Regions from separate parts of the Sphingobium salicis subsp. salicis genome, predicted to be linked through region 1. Evidence: riboswitches for the same ligand, from Rfam matches in the RefSeq annotation. Region 1 holds a riboswitch; the other holds the start of a gene.
The links. Region 1 has a riboswitch for thiamine pyrophosphate ahead of thiC (phosphomethylpyrimidine synthase ThiC). Riboswitches for the same ligand answer to the same signal wherever they lie in the genome.

Region 1 (3,406 bases):
TGTAGGTGACGACGCCGACCTTCACATCGTCACGGTCGGGCAGGCCCAGATGCTCCTTGGGCGTGACGTAGCAGAGCATCGCCGTGCCATACCAGCCGATCTGCGCCGCGCCGATGCCGCTGGTGATATGGTCATAGCCCGGCGCGATGTCGGTGGTGAGCGGCCCCAGTGTATAGAAGGGCGCTTCGCCGCAGACCTGGAGCTGCTTTTCCATATTCTCCTTGATCTTGTGCATGGGCACATGGCCCGGCCCTTCGATCATCACCTGCACATCCTGTTTCCAGGCGCGATGGGTCAGTTCGCCCAGCGTGTAGAGTTCGCTGAACTGGGCTTCGTCATTGGCGTCGGCGATCGAGCCGGGGCGCAGGCCATCGCCCAGAGAATAGGCGATGTCATAGGCCTTCATGATCTCCGTGATCTCGTCGAAATGATCGTAGAGGAAGCTCTCCTTATGGTGGGCGAGGCACCATTTCGCCATGATCGATCCGCCGCGCGAGACGATGCCGGTGACGCGCCTGGCCGCCATCGGGATATAGGCGAGGCGCACGCCCGCATGGATGGTGAAATAGTCGACGCCCTGTTCGGCCTGTTCGATGAGAGTATCGCGGAAAATGTCCCAAGTGAGGTCTTCGGCGATGCCGCCGACCTTTTCGAGCGCCTGATAGATGGGGACGGTGCCGATCGGCACGGGCGAGTTGCGGAGGATCCATTCGCGCGTGTCATGGATGTTGCGGCCGGTCGACAGGTCCATCACCGTGTCCGCGCCCCAGCGGATCGACCAGACCAGCTTGTCGACTTCGGATGCGACGTCGGACGCGACGGCGGAGTTGCCGATATTGGCGTTGATCTTCACCAGGAAATTGCGGCCGATCGCCATCGGCTCGGATTCCGGGTGGTTGATGTTGGACGGGATGATGGCGCGGCCACGGGCGACTTCATCGCGGACGAACTCCGGCGTCACATAATCGGGGATCGACGCGCCCCAGCTTTCGCCGTCGCGGACATATTCGGCGAGGCGGGCACGGCCGAGATTCTCGCGCTCCGCGACATATTCCATTTCGGGCGTGATGATGCCGCGACGGGCATAATGCATCTGGGAGACGTTGGTGCCGGCCTTGGCGCGCAGCGGGCGCTTCACCACGTTGGGGAAGGGCTGAACGCCGCCCGAACGGTCGGGCCCCTTGAGGCCATTATCCTCCGGCTTGATTGCGCGCGCTTCATATTCCTCGACATCGCCGCGCTCGCGGATCCAGTCGCGGCGCAGCTGCTGCAGGCCGGCCATGATGTCGATATGCGCCTCCGGGTCGGTATAGGGGCCAGAGGTGTCATAGACGCGGACCGGCGGCTCGCCGCTGCCCGGCTCCAGATGAATTTCGCGCATCGCGACCCGGCGCGGGCCGACATGGATCTTCTTCGAGCCGCGAATGGGCCCAGTCGTTACGCGCATTTCGGTGCGGGCGGGGACGTCTGCCATAACTTCTCTCTCCTTCAGGCGGAAAGAGAGTGCGGGCGGTGTCACGGGACGAGTGGCACGACGCGCTTCCCTCCCTACGCCAGTGTCAACTGGATCAGGTTCAGCGGGTCGCGGCCACAAAGCCGCCTCTCAACCGTCTGCGGACGGTCCCCCGGGGATATGCGCCTTGCATAGCGCAAGCGCGGCGGCAGGGGAAGCCCTTCGCGATCCGCTCGCCTTGCGCCGGGGCGATGGAGACCATAATTGAAAAGGGCCACAGCAAGAGGCCGATCGTGCAGAACAGCCCCCCATCCCATAGCGAAGCCGAGAAGGCCCGGCGCAAGGCGTTGCGGCATGAGATGCGGATGGTGGCGGTAAGGCCGCGGCGATGGGGGCTGTGGCTGCTGGCGCTGGGCGCGCTGTTGCTGATCCTGCCGTCGGCCTTTGGCGTCCATAGCCTGATGGGCTGGTCGCCGATGCTGCTGGGGTTGATCGCCTGTGCTGCGGCACTGCCGCTGCTGGTGGCGGGCGCGGTGCTGCGCCGACGTTACCTGAAGGGGCGGATGGCGCAGGGCTGAAGGCGATAAGGGGGGAGACAGAGATGAAGAGGTTGATGACGATGGTTTCTGCTGCCCTGTTGACCGGCGCTGGCGCGCCCTCCCCCGCTCCGGCCGACGATCCGTTCGTCTGGCTGGAGGACTGGACCGGGCCGCGCGCGATGCAGTGGGTGGAGGCGGAGAACAAGGCGACCGTCGCGACGCTGCAGGGCGATCCGCGCTATGCCGGCTATTACAGGGATGCGCTGGCGATCGCGTCGGCCAAGGACCGGATCGCCATGCCGATGCTGATCCATGGCCGCATCTATAATTTCTGGCGCGATGCCGACCATCCGCAGGGCGTGTGGCGCTATACCAGCGAGGCTGATTATGCGTCCGCGTCGCCCAATTGGACGACGGTGCTGGACCTGGATGCGCTGTCCAGGGCCGAGGGGAAGAAATGGGTGTGGAAGGGCGCGATCATCCTGGATCCCGAGGAACGGATTGCGCTGCTGGCGCTGTCCGACGGCGGCGAGGATGCGGTGCGGCTGCGCGAGTTCGACCTGGTCGACGGCCGGTTCGTGCCGGGCGGGTTCGACATTCCCAATGCCAAGCAGGATGCGGCCTGGCTGGACAAGGACAGCCTGCTGCTGTCGCGCGACTGGGGCGCGGATAGCCTGACCAAGTCGGGCTATCCCTTCATCATCAAGACGCTGAAGCGCGGGCAGAAACTGGACGACGCGCAGGAGGTGTTTCGCGGCGCGGCGAGCGACCAGCTGATGTCGATGCCGATCCTGCTGAGCGACGGACAGGGCAATAGGGCGGCCTTCCTGTTTCGCGGCATCACCTTCTTCGGCAACGAGACCTGGCTGCTGACGGCGCAGGGGACGAAGCGGCTGGCGCTGCCGGCCAAGAGCCAGCTGCAGGGCATGGTCGACGGGCAGGTGCTGATCCAGACCAGCGAGGAATGGACCAGCGGCGGCGTGACCGTGCCGGCCGGGGCGCTGGCGAGCGTGGCGCTGAAAGCCTTGCAGGATGGCGGCGTGCTGACGCCCGAGATCTTGTTCGCGCCGACGCCGCGCCAGTCGATCGACGGGGTGGTGGCCACGAAGAACCGGGTCGTGCTGAGCCTCAACGACAATGTGCGCGGGCGGGTGCGGGTCTATGCGCACGGCGCCACGGGATGGACCGCGCAGCCGGTCGACCTGCCCGACAATGCGACGATCAGCACCGTCGCCGCATCCGACAAGAGCGACCAGGTCTATCTGGCGGTGGCTGGTTTCCTGGCGCCGACGACGCTATGGGCGATGGATGCGGCGGCCCCGAAGCCGGTGCAGGTGAAGGCGATGCCGGCGCGCTTCGATGCGGCGGGACTGGTGGTCGAGCAGTTCGAGGCGACGTCCACCGACGGGACGAA
Region 2 (3,406 bases), 4.3 Mb from region 1:
ATCGACGTATAGGATTGCGTCACCCGGTCGGTGCCATAGTCGAACCACAGGCCAGCGACGATCCGATGCGCGCCGGCCTGCAAGGTCAGCTTGCTAACGTCGCCGACGCGGAACTGCTTGCCGGTCCAGTTGCCCATCACCGTGGCGACGCCATCGACCGCACCGGGCAGGTCGATCGGCTGGGTCAGTTCCTCGGTGCCCAGATAATTGCCGGTGGTGGCGAGTTGCGTGCCATAGGGCGAATTGCCATGCCCCATCTGCAGATAGGCACTGCTGTCGAAGCTCAGCGTGTCACTCAGCTTCAGGTGGACGGGCGCCGCGACATAGAAATTGCGGAACGGCGCGCGATAGAGGCGCCAGTAGTTGGTATTCCCCTCGCTATAGGTCTCGTCGAAATTATAGCCCCGGCCGGAGGCTTCCCAGTCCGCCTTGCTCGGGCTGGGATAGGTCGATGTCTTGGCGTCGTTGAAGGAAAAGGCGATGCTCGCCCGGTTGCCCTCGCCCCATTCGTTCAGCAGCTTGGCATCGATATGCTGGCGCTGGTCATGGCCTGCCCCGCGCCAGTTGTCGGCGCGGTTGTTGGAATAGGAAATGAAGCCCTTCAGCCCGGTCGATCCGATCCGTCCCGTGTCGATCCGCGCAAAGATGCGCCGCTCGTCATAGGAACCGACCGACAGGTTGACGAGGCCGCCCGCCTCCGCCCTGGGATCATCCAGCGTCAGCGACAACAGGCCGCCGGCCGCCGCGACCACCGGCGAGTCAATGTCTGCCGCGCCCTGCGCCAGCATCACCTGCCGCACATTCTCCGCATCGGCAAATTGGGAGGGATAGGCATAATAATAGCCGATGTCATTCTGCGGCGCGCCTTCCATCAATACGCCGATCTGGTCCTGGCCCAGGCCGCGCAGTGTCAGGCTGGACGATGCCGACAGGCCATAGGGGTCGCTGGACGAGACATTGGCGCCGGGCAGCAGGTTGACCAGCTGGAACGCGTTGAGCGTCGGCGCCTGCTTGATGATGAAGTCGGTGGAGATCGCGCTGACCGCCTTGGGCGCGCTCTGATCGGGCAGCAAGCCTTCGGGGTCGGGATGGCCGACGACCTGGATATTGGTCGACTGGTCCAGTTCATCCTCCGCCATCGCGGGCGTTGCAATCATCAGCAGGGCCAGTGTCAGGCAGGCGCTTCCAACATGGGGCAATCGGGCAGTCTTCATCTCACGTCCACTCCACAGGAGGGACGACGGACCTGCCGCCTTGCCCTCCCTACGCCGGTATCAGCCGGATCAGGTTCAGCGGGTCGTGGTCTGCTGACCACCTCTCAGCCGCGCATGAGCGGCCCCCCGGGGATGGCCGCCCCTTAGGCGTTTCGACGCGAAGTGGAAAGCCCTCTCTATCGGCTCTCGACTTATCGAAGCCCGCCCGGCTAAGACATGGCCATGATGAAGCTGTTCATTGGCAACAAGGCCTATTCGAGCTGGTCGCTGCGCGGCTGGCTGGCGTGCAAGCTCTCCGGCCTTCCGTTCGAGGAAGTGGTGGTCCCCCTCTATGACGAGGAATGGGAAAAGCGTCGCGAGGGCGATGAGTTCGCCCCCTCCTCCGGCAAGGTGCCGATCCTGTGGGATGGCGACGACATCGTCGTGTGGGACAGCCTGGCCATCGTCGAATATCTCAATGAAAAGGCCGGGGGCGACCAGTTCTGGCCGACCGATCCGGGCGCCCGCGCCATGGCCCGCTCGATGGCGGCCGAAATGCACAGCAGCTTCGCCGCGCTCCGCCGCGAGCACAGCATGAACATCCGCCAGATCTATGATCCGGTCCCGCCGTCGGAGGCCGTCGCCCACGACATCAGCCGGATCATGCAGCTCTGGGCCCAGGCCCGCGCCCGCTATGGTGGCGAGGGCGACTTCCTGTTCGGCGAGTTCGGCGCCGTCGACCTGATGTTCGCGCCGGTCGTTACCCGCTTCATCACCTATCAGCTGCCGGTCGCCCGCTTTGCCGAAGCCTATATGCGCGCGATCATCGCCCATCCCTGGATGCAGGAATGGATCGGCGAGGCGCAGGCCGAGGAATGGGTGATCGACAAGTTCGAAGTCCCGCCCCAGACGGCCTGACCCGATGAGCGACAGCCCCGAAGCCAAGCAGGAGACCCGCAAGGAGGAAGCCGCCCGCATCCGCCGTCGCTGGATCACGCTGGGTGAGTTGCTGGCGGTGGCGGCGGTGCTGATCTCCGCCCTCACCCTCTATCTCAACTGGGCCGACAAGAAGGACGAGCGCGCCAGCAAGGCCGCCGAAAGCAGCAAGGCCTCCGCCCGCGCCGCCCGGCTGGTGCTCAACGCCGCGGCCGATGGCGACAGCCGCCTGACGCTCAAGCCCGCCGACCCCGATCAGCTGGTGCAGAGCCAGACCATCCATTTCCCCAGGGCGCTCGGCATCGCCCCGGTCGACACGACCGGCGAACCGCGGATCGAGGCCGGCTGGTTCGAGGATGCGCTGAAAAAGGCGCGCAATGCCGCCAAGCTGCCCGACGACAGCATCGGCGACGAGAAACTGCCGGTGACCATCGTCACCCAGTTTGTCGTCAATGGCGACACCCACAGCGATTCCGCCGTCTACGACATCGGCTATGGCATCGCCGGCAAATGGTTGTCCGGCCACAAGCTGACCCTGCGCGGCCTCTCCCTGGTCAGCCACGCCGAGGGCGCTGACGCCCAAGCCAAGATCGACGCCCGCTGGGCGCGCCAGACGAAACGCTAAGGCCGCACGGCCACGTTCAGGCAGGCGACAAGCGACCAAGAGCAGCGGTAAAATCCTCCCCTGCAAGGGGAGGGGGAGCACGAAGTGGTGGAGGGGTATCACCCTATTGAGAGGGTGATATCCCTCCGTCTGGCCTACGGCCAGCCACCTCCCCTTGCAGGGGAGAATGGTCCGAAAGCGACCAACTTGCGACCATAGCAACGGCCTGTAAGCATGTCCAAGTGCAGACGTCTAGGTCGTGAACTCATAAATGATCGGCGGCTTCAAACCATATGACGGATGCAGCGGCGTCTCGTTCTGCCGCTGAAAGCGATGGGTAACGGCCGGAATACTCACCGATCCAGAGCCCGCCTTCAACGGGAGCGTTGAGATCGTCCGACGACGGCTCGTAGTATCGTTGCCATTTTTCCAGACGGAATTTGATGTGCCATTCAGCGTTCTGGGCGAACGATCGCGCTTCCCGGTCGCTCGGACTTAGCGCGCGCTTGATGACCCGCCATCCGTCATCGTGCTGCTTTTCTGTAATCTGCATGACGGACATTCCATCATCCAAATGTTTGTGATTCAAGCGATCAATGAGCCGATATGACCTGACCGACTTTGAATGGCGCGTTATCGAACCGCTTCTACCCAACAAGCCGCGAGGAGTGCG

Region 2: another riboswitch for thiamine pyrophosphate. It lies ahead of VHN57_RS01350 (TonB-dependent receptor); the one in region 1 lies ahead of thiC (phosphomethylpyrimidine synthase ThiC).

What each region holds. Positions count from the first base shown of each region.
Region 1 is NZ_JAYRCS010000001.1:4,527,048-4,530,453, reverse strand. It holds gene thiC (phosphomethylpyrimidine synthase ThiC) at 1-1,474, opposite strand, end outside; TPP riboswitch at 1,529-1,638, opposite strand; gene VHN57_RS21845 (hypothetical protein) at 1,813-2,031, shown strand; gene VHN57_RS21840 (prolyl oligopeptidase family serine peptidase) at 2,055-3,406, shown strand, end outside.
Region 2 is NZ_JAYRCS010000001.1:275,061-278,466, reverse strand. It holds gene VHN57_RS01350 (TonB-dependent receptor) at 1-1,214, opposite strand, end outside; TPP riboswitch at 1,244-1,353, opposite strand; gene VHN57_RS01345 (glutathione S-transferase family protein) at 1,437-2,111, shown strand; gene VHN57_RS01340 (hypothetical protein) at 2,116-2,754, shown strand; gene VHN57_RS01335 (hypothetical protein) at 2,999-3,295, opposite strand; gene VHN57_RS01330 (IS5 family transposase) at 3,330-3,406, shown strand, end outside.